DNA from 4 places in the Arthrobacter sp. 01N444 genome. Region 4 is predicted to be linked to each of the others. Evidence: riboswitches for the same ligand, from Rfam matches in the RefSeq annotation. Region 4 holds a riboswitch; each other region holds the start of a gene.
What was found. Region 4 has a riboswitch for thiamine pyrophosphate ahead of AC1DKN_RS15250 (ECF transporter S component). Riboswitches for the same ligand answer to the same signal wherever they lie in the genome.
Positions count from the first base shown of each region.

Region 1: another riboswitch for thiamine pyrophosphate. It lies ahead of AC1DKN_RS14870 (bifunctional hydroxymethylpyrimidine kinase/phosphomethylpyrimidine kinase); the one in region 4 lies ahead of AC1DKN_RS15250 (ECF transporter S component).
Region 2: another riboswitch for thiamine pyrophosphate. It lies ahead of thiO (glycine oxidase ThiO); the one in region 4 lies ahead of AC1DKN_RS15250 (ECF transporter S component).
Region 3: another riboswitch for thiamine pyrophosphate. It lies ahead of thiC (phosphomethylpyrimidine synthase ThiC); the one in region 4 lies ahead of AC1DKN_RS15250 (ECF transporter S component).

Region 1 covers NZ_JBFTRB010000013.1:59,421-62,598, forward strand. Annotated here, with positions in the region: gene AC1DKN_RS14865 (Rne/Rng family ribonuclease) at 1-853, shown strand, start outside; TPP riboswitch at 1,002-1,099, shown strand; gene AC1DKN_RS14870 (bifunctional hydroxymethylpyrimidine kinase/phosphomethylpyrimidine kinase) at 1,169-2,731, shown strand; gene rplU (50S ribosomal protein L21) at 3,134-3,178, shown strand, end outside.
Region 2 covers NZ_JBFTRB010000002.1:448,259-451,436, forward strand. Annotated here, with positions in the region: gene AC1DKN_RS04375 (RNB domain-containing ribonuclease) at 1-107, opposite strand, end outside; gene AC1DKN_RS04380 (ferritin-like fold-containing protein) at 146-820, shown strand; gene thiE (thiamine phosphate synthase) at 858-1,556, opposite strand; TPP riboswitch at 1,583-1,703, shown strand; gene thiO (glycine oxidase ThiO) at 1,697-3,007, shown strand; gene thiS (sulfur carrier protein ThiS) at 3,004-3,178, shown strand, end outside.
Region 3 covers NZ_JBFTRB010000006.1:252,878-256,055, forward strand. Annotated here, with positions in the region: gene thiC (phosphomethylpyrimidine synthase ThiC) at 1-1,246, opposite strand, end outside; TPP riboswitch at 1,242-1,349, opposite strand; gene AC1DKN_RS10055 (GNAT family N-acetyltransferase) at 1,426-1,926, shown strand; gene AC1DKN_RS10060 (amidohydrolase family protein) at 1,930-3,036, shown strand; gene AC1DKN_RS10065 (VOC family protein) at 3,112-3,178, shown strand, end outside.
Region 4 covers NZ_JBFTRB010000014.1:26,636-29,813, reverse strand. Annotated here, with positions in the region: gene AC1DKN_RS15270 (MrpF/PhaF family protein) at 1-174, shown strand, start outside; gene mnhG (monovalent cation/H(+) antiporter subunit G) at 206-556, shown strand; gene AC1DKN_RS15260 (DUF4235 domain-containing protein) at 631-894, opposite strand; gene AC1DKN_RS15255 (heme-degrading domain-containing protein) at 934-1,479, opposite strand; TPP riboswitch at 1,667-1,810, shown strand; gene AC1DKN_RS15250 (ECF transporter S component) at 1,877-2,524, shown strand; gene AC1DKN_RS15245 (ABC transporter ATP-binding protein) at 2,553-3,178, shown strand, end outside.

The DNA of each region.
Region 1 (3,178 bases), on a different contig from region 4:
CATCGTCACCCACGACGAGCCGGTGGAGCACCGCCGCGCCAACACGGTCGCCGCGGAGCACTATGTGCCGCGCACCGAGGCGCAGCCTGCTGCCCGCCCGGAACGCAAGAGCCGTCGCCGCGGCCGGGGAGGCCAGGGCGGAGAGACCGCGCCGGCCGCACCCGCGCCCGTCCACGCCGAACCCACCGAGGCCGAACGCCACGCCAAGGCCGAGGCCACCCGTGCCGCGCTGGCCAACATCGCTGCCGCAGCGCACGCCGCGCACCTGCACGACGGGGAGGCAGCCGCAGCCAGCGACGCCGGGGCCCGCCAGGCCGCCGTCGACGCCGTCACGCAGCTCGCAGCCGCCGACGAGGCAGCCGGCCGCCCCGCAACGGTGCTGACGTTTGGCGGCGAGCAGGTGGCCCTGCCCTTCGTCGAGCACGCGGAGGACGCGCCGTCACCGGCCCTGACCCTGGACCTGCTGACCGAGGCCTTCGCAAACCTGGGCGAAGCCGAGGCCGGCAAGCCGGACCAGGCCGCCGGCCTGGCGGCCGGTCAGGCAGCAGCTGTTGCCGCACCGGAAGCCACGGCGCCCGAGGCGCCGTCGGCCGTCCGCGCTGCGGAGGCGCCGGCGTCACGCACAGCTGACACCACGACGCTGCGCGGCCGCCGCGGGCGCCGCAACCGGAGTGCCAGCCGCGCCCAGGGCGCAGCCAACGAAACCTCCGTGGAGCACCGCGAGGCAACCCGGCCGGCCGCGGCCGGATCGGTCCACGAGGCCAAGGCTCCCGCTGCGGCCGGGCCTGCGTCCATCCCGGCCGGCAACGAGCCGATCATCCTCGGCGTCGGCGTGCCGGCGTCGGAGCTGTAGTCCTCCGCGACTGACCACGTCCCCGTCCGGTCATTATTTCGACTGGTCGGGCCGCGGGTCCGGGTCATGGCAGACGTAACATACGTCCGCCCGGGCCCGGGCCCGCTCGTGCGTTAACGGGTCCTCCGGGTGGCAAGGGCTAGGCTGGAACACTGACACGGGGTGCCGGGCATCGGGCCGGCTGAGATCCAGACCCGTTGAACCTGTCCGGTTAGCACCGGCGAAGGGATGTCTTCCTTGTCCGCGAAATCGAATCCGTCCGAGTTCCTCCCGCCCAATTTTCTGCACAACGAGTCTCTGCCGGCCCCGCCGCGCATTCCCCGCGTGCTGGCCATCGCCGGCTCCGATCCCTCCGGCGGGGCCGGAATCCAGGCCGACCTGAAGAGCATCGCGGCGAACGGCGGCTACGGCATGGCCGCCATCACCGCCCTGACAGCGCAGAACACGCAGGGCGTGCGCGCCGTCCACGTCCCCCCGGCGGCGTTCCTCACGGCGCAGCTGGACGCCATCAGCGACGACATCGGCATCGACGCCGTCAAGATCGGCATGCTCGGTGACGCCGCCGTGATCGACGCCGTCCGCGGCTGGCTGGAAAAGGTGCGCCCCGCCGTCGTGGTCCTGGACCCGGTGATGGTCGCCACCAGCGGTGACCGGCTCCTGCAGGAATCGGCCGAGGCCGCCCTGCAGGCCCTCCTGCCGCTGGCGGACCTCATCACGCCCAACCTCGCCGAACTCGCCATCCTGCTCAAGGAACCCGTCGCTGCCGAGTGGTCCGAGGCCCTGGCGCAGGGCAAGCGGCTGGCCGCCCTGACCGGCACCACCGTCCTGGTTAAGGGCGGACACCTCCAGGGCGCCGGGCCGGGGGACGGGCATGCCCACGACGCCGATGCCCACGACGCCGATGCCCACGACGTCGACGGCCACGGCGCCGGCACCGGCTGCCCGGATGCGCTGGTCAACACCGGCGGCCTGCTCGGCCAGGAAACGGTGGTGGTGCCGGGGGAGCGGATCGCGACGCGCAACAGCCACGGCACCGGCTGCTCCCTGTCCTCGGCCATGGCCACCGTGCAGGCCAGGGTGGGGGACTGGGAAGCGGCGCTGCGGGAAGTCAAGCCGTGGCTGCTGGGCGCGCTCCGCGGAGCCTCGGCCCTGGACGTCGGCTCCGGCACCGGCCCGGTCCACCACTTCCACCACCTGCAGCACCTCCAGGCCGGGCAGGGTCCGGCGGCGGGGGAGTTCGCCGCAGCCCTGCGCGCAGGAGCCGCGGGCGATCTTGAGGCGATCTACGCCCTCGACTTCGTCCGCGGACTGGCCGACGGCACCTTGCCCGAGCACGAGTTCGCGTACTACCTCGCCCAGGACGCCATCTACCTCAACGGATACTCGCGGGTCCTGGCCCGGGCCGCGGCGATTGCCCCCACCGAGGCCGAGCAGCTGTTCTGGGCCCGTTCGGCGCAGACCTGCCTGGAGGTCGAATCCGAGCTGCACCGTTCCTGGCTCAGCACCCGCCCCACGGCCTCCACCCTGGGCCCGGTCACGAAAGCGTATGTGGACCACCTGCTGGCCGCCTCGGTCTCCGGCAGCTATGGCGTCCTCGTGGCGGCGGCGCTGCCCTGCTTCTGGCTCTACGCCGAGGTCGGTTCCACGCTGCACCGGGAGTTCCTGGCCGGCGGCGCCCCCGGGGAGCACCCCTACGCCGGCTGGCTGCGGACCTACGCCGACGAGGACTTCGCCGCCGCGACCCGGCAGGCCATCGCGTACACGGACACGGCGGCCGGGCGGGCATCGGAGAGCGAGCGGCAGGCCATGGCCCTGGCTTTCCGGCAGTCATCGCGCTACGAAGTGGACTTCTTCGACGCGCCGCGGCTGTACGCCTGACGCGAGCTGGTCCGGACTACCGGTACGATGGTGGGGCACGGTTCCGGAAGTCGTTGCGGCAACACAGCTCAAGATGGTCAAGATCCCGGCCAAGAACATTGGCAGGGACTTTGCATCAAGATGTTGTGGCGCCTATCACGGACTACCCGCCGGAACCAGCCTCATTTGCGGCCGAAGGCAAAATTAGCGTATTCTAGATCTTCGGTGCTTACGCCAACACTTGGGTTATGACCCTGAGAACGGTCCGCTTGGAATTCCAAATGGATTTGTTCCGGGGATAGCTCATGGGTTCCCCCGAGGAATCCACCGGCGTTGAGGCACAGCGTGAGCCGGTCCAAAGAATTTGGCCCCTGGTTCCGCACGCAAATCTAGTAATAAACGTCGAGAGAAGTGAGTTCCCCAGTGGTGTACGCGATTGTCCGCGCAGGCGGCCGCCAAGAGAAGGTT
Region 2 (3,178 bases), on a different contig from region 4:
TCGGGGAACGGGCCGGGCAGTTCCAGCGTGGTGCGCAACGCCTTGAGTGCCCCGGCAAGCTGGTTCTGCTGCTCGTGGACACTGGGGGTCAGGCGATGATGTGACACGAAAATCAGGGTAGCCCGATTTCCGCTATTAGTCTTGGATGATGAGCGCAACTGCGGACGATCCTGCCCTCTACAACAGCTTCCTTGCCGACCTGCTGGGAGTCTTGGCGTACGGCGAGCTTTCCGCCTTCGAGCGGCTGTCCTCGAGTGCCCGGTATTCGCCCACGCTGCATGACCGTGCGTTGCTGGGCAGGATGGCGGTGGTCGAGTTCCAGCATTACGAACTCGTCCGAATCCGGCTCGAACACATGGGCCTGGATACGGAGGCCACCATGCTGCCGTTCCAGCCCTCGGTGGACCACTTCCACGAACGCACGCGCCCGTCGGACTGGTACGAGGCCCTCATGAAGGCCTACGTGATCGACACGGTCGCCGCGGACTTTTACGGCGTCGTGGGCCGGTACGTCGACGCCGCGACCCGTGAGTTGATCGGGCAGGTCCGCTCCACCGGTGAGTCCACGGCCGTGCTGCAGGCGCGCATCAAGGCGGCCCTGGCCGATGACCCGCGGCTGGCGTCGCGCCTGGCGTTGTGGGCCAGGCGTCTGCTGGGGGAAGTACTGAACCACGCCCAGCGTGTCAGCGCCGAGCACGCGTTCCTCGGCGGACTGTCAGGGCTGGACGACGCCGGCGCCCGGGCGCTGGTCAACGGCCTGGCAGCCGAACTCGCAGCGAATCACGCGCGCCGGATGACGGAGCTGGGTCTCGCCGGATAGATTCAGTGCCGGCCGGCATTACTGGCTGGGGACCTGCTTAGGATGCGGCGGCGTCCAGCGCCGCCAGCAAGGCTCCGGCGGCGTGGGCCGGATCAGTGGCGTCGGTGATCGCCCGGACCACGACGATCCGCCGGGCACCGGCATCGACTACCTGCTCCACGTTACTGAGGTCGATCCCGCCGATCGCGAACCACGGCAGCACGCTTTCGTCGACCTTGCCGGTTCCCTCCGCGTCCGCCCCGCCGATCGCCTGGGCGGCGTAGCGCACCAGATCGAGGCCGACGGCGGCGCGTCCGGGCTTGGTGGGCGTCGCCCACACGGGGCCCACACAGAAATAATCGAGCCCTTTGCGGCCTGGCGCGGCAGCGATGGCGGCGTCCACCTGCTTCGGGCTGTGGGTGGACAGGCCGATCACGGCATCCTTGCCGAGAAAGCCGCGGGCGGCGTCGAGCGAAATGTCCTTCTGGCCGACATGGAACACCGGAGCCCCGGACAGGGAGGCGATGTCCGCCCGGTCATTGACGGCCCACAGCCGCCCGTGGCGCTGCGCTGCGGTGTGCAGGACCTCCAGCAGTTCCAGCTCCTCGGAGGCCTCGAGCGACTTGTCGCGCAACTGGATGATGTCCACGCCGCCGGCGAAGGCGGCGTCCACGAAGTCCTCGAAGTCGCCGCGGTCCCTGCGGGCGTCGGTGCAGAGATAGAGGCGGGCGGTGGTGTGGAGAGGGTCCTGGCTCATGGGACCAGCCTAGTTCCTCTAAACTGGGCGCATACCGCGGGAGCCCGCAGCAGCCATGTCGCCGCTGCCCGGCTGAGAGGGCGTCAGAGCCGACCGCTTGACCTGATCCGGCTAGTACCGGCGTAGGGAAGGAATTTTTCATGGGCACACGAGCAGGCCGTGCAGCCGGAGCCGCAAATGACGCCGCCGCCCAGGTTTGTGACACAGGGACCGGTACCGCAGAGGGAATCATCGCGGGGGATACGACTGCCGACGTGGCCGTGATCGGCGGCGGGGTGATCGGCCATGGCATCGCGTTCGAGGCCATCCGCTCGGGCCGATCCGTGGTCCTGATCGATGATGCTCCCGGCAGCGGAGCCAGCTGGGCCGCGGCCGGCATGCTGGCCCCCGTGAGTGAACTGCACTACCAGGAGGAACAGCTCCTGGAACTGATGCTCGAGGCCTCCCGGTTGTGGCCAGGATTCGCTGCAGCTCTCGACGCCGGTGCCGCCGGCGCGGATTCCCCGGCGGGTACCGGCTACTTAACGACGCCGACCCTGGCGGTGGGGGCCGACGCGGCGGACCGGCGCGCGCTCGCGGACTTGAGGGAAGTCCAGAAGGCATGCGGCCTGGCCGTGGAGCCACTGACAGTGCGCGAGGCGCGCACCCGGGAGCCCCTCCTGAGTCCCGGCATCTCGTGTGCCTTCGACATCCCGGCCGACCACCAGGTGGACCCCCGCCTGCTGATCACCCTGCTCGCCGGCGTGCTCGGTGCGGAAGGCGGCAGCTTCGTCCGGCGGCGCGCGGCAGGCCTGCTGTGGCAGGACGGACAGGTGGCAGGTGTGCGGTTGGCTGGCGGCGGTACCGTGCGGGCTGCCGAGACCGTGGTCGCCAACGGGCTCGGCGCCGCCGCGCTCGAGGAGCTTCCGGCCGGGCTGGCGCTGCCGCTGCGGCCCGTCTACGGCGACATCCTCCGGCTCCGCGTGCCTCCGCATCTGCAGCCGCTGCTCACGGCCACCGTGCGGGGCATGGTGCGCGGCATCCCGGTGTACATCGTCCCCCGCCAGGACGGCACCGTGGTGATCGGGGCCACCCAGCGGGAGGATGGACCGTCGGATCCGCACGCGGTTTCCGCCGGCGGCATTTACCAGCTGCTGCGGGATGCCCAGCAGCTGGTGCCTGCGGTCGCCGAGCTGGAGCTTTTGGAAGCCACGGCGCGGGCGCGGCCCGGAACCCCGGACAATGCCCCGCTGCTGGGGCGGATCGCACAAGCGGACGGCGGCGACGTCCCGGGACTCATCATCGCCACAGGATTCTTCCGGCACGGCGTCCTGCTGACCCCCGCCGCTGCCGCCGTGTGCCGGCAACTCATGGATTTCACGCCGGACCCGCGCTGGGCCGGGTTCCGCCCCGACCGTTTTTCCCGCATCCCGGTTACGTCCGGGGACAGCCCCAAGAAGGAAGCAGCATGAACATCCGACTTAACGGAATGGATCAGAGCGTCGCCGACGGCGCCTCCGTCTCCACACTCGTCAGCCAGCTCACTGGCCGGAGCATCGGCCCCGACGGCCGCGCCGCCGACGGGCGGAAGCTCGGTGTCGCCGTCGCCCGCAACGCCGAAGTGGTGCCGCGCAGCCAGTGGC
Region 3 (3,178 bases), on a different contig from region 4:
ACGGGGCGCCCTTGCAGAGTTCCTGCTGGCGCTCCACGTTTTCCCGGACGAGGTGGAAGGGCACATGCCCGGGGCCCTCCACCATGACCTGCACGTCGAAGTCCCAGGCCCGCTGCGTGAGCTCGGCCAGGGTGTCCAGTTCGGCGAACTGTGCCGCGTCGTTGGCATCCGCCGTCGCGCCCGGCCGCAGCCCGTCGCCCAGCGAGAACGCGACGTCGTAGCGTGCGAAGATCTCGCACAGCTCATCGAAGTGGGTGTACAGGAAGTTCTCCCGGTGGTGCGCCAGGCACCAGCCGGCCATGATGGAACCGCCGCGGGACACGATGCCGGTGACCCGGTTGGCCGTCAGGGGCACATACCGCAGCAGCACGCCGGCGTGGATGGTCATGTAGTCCACGCCCTGCTCGCACTGTTCGATCACGGTGTCCCGGAAGATCTCCCAGGTCAGGGCGTTCGCCTCACCGTTGACCTTCTCCAGCGCCTGGTAGATCGGGACCGTTCCGATGGGGACGGGGGAGTTACGGATGATCCACTCGCGCGTGGTGTGGATGTCGTCCCCGGTGGAGAGGTCCATGACGGTGTCCGCGCCCCACTGCGTGGCCCACTGGAGTTTGTCGACCTCCTCGGCGATGGAGCTGGTCACGGCGGAGTTGCCGATATTGGCGTTGATTTTCACCAGGAACGCCTTGCCGATGATCATCGGCTCGGATTCGGGATGGTTGACGTTGTTGGGAATGATCGCGCGGCCCGCGGCCACCTCGCTGCGCACCAGCTCCACATCGCAGTTCTCGCGCAGCGCGACGAACCGCATTTCCTGGGTGATGACACCGTCCCGGGCGTAGCGCATCTGCGTGACGGTCCTGCCCTCGACGGCCCGGCGCGGCACCGGCCGGCCGCCCCGCCACTCGGCCGACGCGGCACCGCGGCGCACCGCCGATTTGCCGTCGTCGAGCAGCTCCCGTTCGCGGCCGGCGTAGGGTTCGGTGTCCGCCCTGGCCTCAATCCAGGGGGTGCGGAACGGCTCCAGCCCGCGGACCGGATCGCTGCCCGGGCCGGCAGTGCGGTACACCCGGAACGGCGGGTTCCGGACGCCGCCCGGGGAGGGTTCCAGGGCGATCTCGGTCACCGGCACGCGGATGCCATGCTCCGGGTCCGTGCTGAAGGCCAGCGAGTGGGACTTCAGCGACTGCGTGGTGGCTGCGGACTGAATTTGGACAGGGCTGTGCTGTGTCACTTGGGTGTTCACGGAAAAGCTCACTTCCTTCGCCGGCATTACCCGGACAGGTTCAACGGTCGCAGGCTGCGTCAGCCCGATCTCAGCCCCTGCAGGGGCACCCGTGTGGTCGTAGACGAAACTACCACGCACCTCCGGCCGGCCCTCGAGTGTGACGGAGTGCGGTCGGGCCGCGGTGTTAGCGTGGCATTGTGACTCTGCCCAGGGCCGTGCCCCGCATCCGGATGGCGACGCCGGAAGATATCCCGGCGCTGCCGGTTCTCGAGGCCTCAGCAGACCGCATCCTCGAAGCGGAGCTGGGGAACCGGGCGCTCCCGGCTCCGGAGTTGACGACGCCGGTTGAGCCGCTGTTCATACTTGTCGCCGGAAACCCGCCCGTAGGGTTTGCCCGCGTTGACGAGGTCGGCGGCCAGGCCCATCTGGAACAACTCTCCGTGCAGCCGGACTCCGCCGGGCGGGGGATCGGACGGTCCCTGGTGGAGGCGGCCTTTGATGCGGCCCGGAGCCGGGGCTATTTATCGATGACGCTTTGCACCTTCGCAGGCGTCCCGTTCAATGCGCCGTTTTATGCGAGCTGCGGTTTCGAGGAACTCGCCCAGCCAGGACAGGCGTTGGGCGCCCTGCGGATCCACGAAGCGCAGCTGGGGCTGGACGGTCTTGGCCGGCGGATCGTCATGCGGATTAGGCTTTAGGTCATGACCGGCATCATCGAGTTCAGCGGCCCCATCCTCACCGCGGCGGACCAGGTCCGCTACGGGCTCTGGTCGGTGGAGGGCCTGCTGACCTTCCGCCGTCCGGCCGCCGCGCCTGACCTCGTGCTCGACGGCTGGGTCATTCCGGGCCTCGTGGACGCGCACTGCCACATCGGCCTGGGCCCGGGCGGGGACGTTACCGAGGACACCGCGGAATCCCAGGCCCTGGCGGACCGCGACGCCGGGACACTCCTGGTCCGCGACGCCGGCGCCGTCCACAACACACGCTGGCTCCAGCAGCGCGCGGACCTGCCCCGGATCATCCGCTCGGGCCGGCACCTCGCGAGGGCCCGGCGCTACCTGCCGGGCCTGGCCGTCGAGGTCGAGCCGGAGGATCTCGTCGAGGCCGTGCGGAAGCAGGCCCGCGCGGGCGATGGCTGGGTCAAGCTCGTGGGGGACTGGATCGACCGCGACGCCGGCGACCTCGCCGCCAGTTTTCCCGCCCGGACGGTCAAGGACGCCGTCCGTGCCGCCCACGATGAGGGGGCCCGCGTCACCGCACACTGCTTCGCCGAAGACACCCTCGATGACATGCTCGACGCCGGGATCGACTGCATCGAGCACGCCACCGGGCTGCTGCCGCGGCACCTGCCGCGCTTCCTCGAACAGGGTGTTCCCATCGTGCCCACCCTGATCAACATCGCCACGTTCCCGGACATCGCCGCCCGGGCGGCGGCCAAGTTCCCCCGCTACGCAGCCCACATGCGCTCGCTGTGGGAGCGCCGGGCGGAGCGGATCCTCGAAGCCCACGAGGCCGGGCTGGCGATCTATGCCGGTACCGACGCCGGCAGCGTGATCAGCCATGGCAGGATCGTGGACGAGATCCAGGCCCTGCACGCCGCCGGCCTTTCCGCCGCTGCCGCCCTCAACGCCGCGAGCTGGTCCGCGCGGACCTGGCTCGGCGCGGAGTCCATCGGTGAAGGGGCAAGCGCTGATGTCCTCGTCACGGCCGAAGATCCGCGGAGCAATCCGGCCACGCTCCGCCGGATCCGGCATATCGTGCTGCGTGGGCTGCCGGTGGACCGGGTGCCAGTCCATGTTTTGGAATAAATTGAAGCTTCAAGTAATTTATCCTTATGTAGAGTCGCCGAAGGCCGGTGGCTACAGAATCCACGGAGCATTGCCATGACCGCAGAAGCCAGCACCCAGGACCTCCTTCCTGCCGAACTCACCATGGGCACCGTGATGCTCA
Region 4 (3,178 bases):
GCCGCCGACGTGCTGCTGGCCATCTTCGGCGCGGCCCTGTGCATCGACATGGCCGCCAACCGGCACCTGAACAACCTGATGCTGCTCGTTGCCATTTCCCTGATCGGCTTCGTCGGCTCGGTCACCGTGGCCCGGTTCGTGGCCGACAGACGGGAGGGCGTCCGTGAATCCTGACACAGTGATCGACGCCGTCTCCGCCGTGTTCATGGTGACCGGAGCCCTGATGTCCCTCGCGGCCGCCATCGGGCTGCTGCGATTCCCGGACCTCATGAGCAGGATGCACGCGGCCACCAAACCGCAGGTCCTCGGCCTTTTCCTGCTGCTGGCGGCCCTCGGCCTGCAGATGCGCACCTGGTCGGTGTGGCCCGTCCTGCTGGTGGCCTGGCTCTTCCAGCTGCTCACCGTCCCCGTGTCCGCCCACATGGTGGGCCGGGCCGGCTACCGGACCAAGCACCTGCACCCGGAGCTGCTGAGCTCCGACGAGCTCGAGGCGGTAGTCCAGAAGGCCGCCCAGCAGGCGGCCACGCACGGAGCGAACGACGACGACGACCGCTGAGCCCCCGTCCGGCCCGGCGGACCCGGCCGGGGCCTTCGACTGCCGCGGCGGGCGCCGCGGCTGGTCGGGTCAGGTCAGACGACGTCCTGGGTCTTGGCGAAGCGGGTGATCGCGCGCTGGGTGCCGCGGTTGGCGAGCACCTGGATGATGGCGCTGACCGAGGCGGAGATCAGGGCGAACGTCAGGGCCGAGCGCAGGGTGGTGGGAACGTCGTCCTCCTGGCCCTTGGGCGGCTTGTTGCCCGTGGACTTTTCCCACATGGTGTCCACCAGCTTGGTGCCGGCAAAGCCGGCCAGGAGGCTGACGCCGGTGCCGAGCAGCTTGATGAGGATGTTCATTCTTCGGTCTCCTTGGGACGGGAACGGTTTTCCCCTAGCCTAGCGTTCCGGGGTGAGGACCATCCGCAGGGCCTCGACCACGAGTTCGTGATCCGCCTTCTGGGGCAGGCCGGAGACGGTGACGACGGCGACGGCGCCCGTGCCGCGCACGTAAATGGGAAACGCCCCGCCGTGGGCGGCGAACTCCGACTGATCCCACCAGGCGTTGTCCTCGATCCTTCCGCCGGCAGCGCGGGCCCGGAGGCCCACCAGCAGGGACGGGACCTCGTACCGCAGGGCGGTACGCTTCTTGGCGTTGATCCAGCGCTCATTGTCCGGTGTGGCGCCGTCCAGCGCGGCGTGGAAGAGCACCTGCTCGCCTTTGGTGATGTCGACGGCGATGGGCAGCGAGCGTTGCCTGCCCAGCTCGACAAGGAGGAGCCCGAGGTCCAGGGCGTCATCCTTGCTGAACGACGCGAACTGGAGCGCCTCTATCTCGGCCAGCACGCGGCCAATGAGCGCCGCCAGGGAACCCCGCGGCTGCGGCTCATTGGAGTCGGGATCGTATTCCCCGGAGGGATCTTGGGTGACCGGTGTGTGCGACAAAATATTCCAGCTTTCCGGTGGGTGACGAGGCCGCCCGCTGGCGGGTCCGGGGGTCCGGCACGACGACTCTACCAAGAGGGTTTTCCGGGCCGCCGGGACTGCCGCCGTCCGGTCCACGATTGTGACGGCACACCACTGAAATCCCGGCCGTCCGGGTGTAAACTGAGCCAGCCCACAAGGGCGAAAATAATTACGACAGGGGAGCGCCGCCGTCGGGCATCGCCGGAACAATCCGGGGAAACCTTTGGTGGGCGCTGAGAGTGCGGACAGCCGCAGACCCTCGAACCTGATCCGGTTAGTACCGGCGCAAGGGAGTCGAGTTCTCAGGATGCGCGGAGGGCGGCGGAAGCCGAGACCGGCCGGCGCACCCTCCCCTCCTGTTCCTCAGGAGGACGACATGACAGATATTTCAGCACAGCATGGTTCCGCCAGCCGTTCATCCGCCCGGCGCAACTACAGCTGGCGCGTGGTGGACATTGTGGTGGCCGCGTTGATCGCCGTTGCCGGCGGCGTCATTTTCTGGGCCTGGTCCCAGGGCGCGAACCTGATCTCGACTCCGGTCAACGCGGTCTACCCGCCGTTGAGCGGACTCTACGCCGGCGGCTGGATGATCCCGGCAGTGCTGGGCATGCTCATCATCCGCAAGCCGGGCGCCGCGCTCTTCTGCGAAACCGTCGCGGCCACCGGCGAGCTCATCATGGGTTCGCAGTACGGCACCACGGTGCTGATCTCCGGCATCCTGCAGGGCCTCGGCGCCGAACTGGTCTTCGCGGCCTTCCTCTACAAGAAGTTCAACCTGCCCGTCTCCGTGCTGGCCGGCGCCGGCGCGGGCCTCTTCTGCGGCCTGAACGATTCCTTCCTGCCGTGGGGCTGGAACATCGCCTACGAAGCCGGCGACAAGCTCGCCTACATCGTCTTCACCACGATCTCCGGCGCAGTGATTGCCGGCGGACTGGCCTGGCTCGCCACCCGCGGCCTGGCGAAAACCGGAGTGCTGGGCTCCTTTGCCTCCCGCAAGGCCGCCACGGAGCCCGTCTTCTCCTGAGCCCCGTCGCTGAATCCTGCAGAGAATCATGAGATCTTCACCGGGCGTCCGGCCGGCCGCCGTCACGGCCCGCGGCTGGGGCTGGCGGCATGCCGGACGGACCAGGCCCGCCGTCAGCGGCCTTGACCTGGACATCCAGCCGGGGGAGCGCGTGCTCCTGCTGGGGCCCTCCGGCGCCGGCAAGTCGACGCTGCTCCACGCCCTGGCCGGCGTTCTGGGCGACGGCGCGGCCGGCGACTCCGGGGACCCGGGCGACTCCGGCGACGCCGAGAACACAGACGAGACCGGCAGCCTCCTGATCGACGGCGCCGCGCCACGGGCGCAGCGCGGCCGCGCCGGGCTGGTGCAGCAGGACCCGGAAACGCAGGTGGTGCTCTCCCGCCTCGGCGACGACGTCGCCTTCGGGGCGGAGAACCTCGCCGTCCCGGCGGCGGAGATCTGGCCGCGCGTGCGCGAGGCCCTCGACGACGTCGGGCTGGGACAGCTGCCGCTGGACCACCCGACGGCGGCCCTCTCCGGCGGGCAAAAGCAACGGCTCGCGCTCGCCGGGATCCTCGCGATGCGGCCAGGGCTGCTGCTGCTCGACGAGCCGACCGCCAACCTCGACCCCGCGGGCGTCCTGGAGGTCCGCGACGCTGTGGGCCGCTGCCTGGA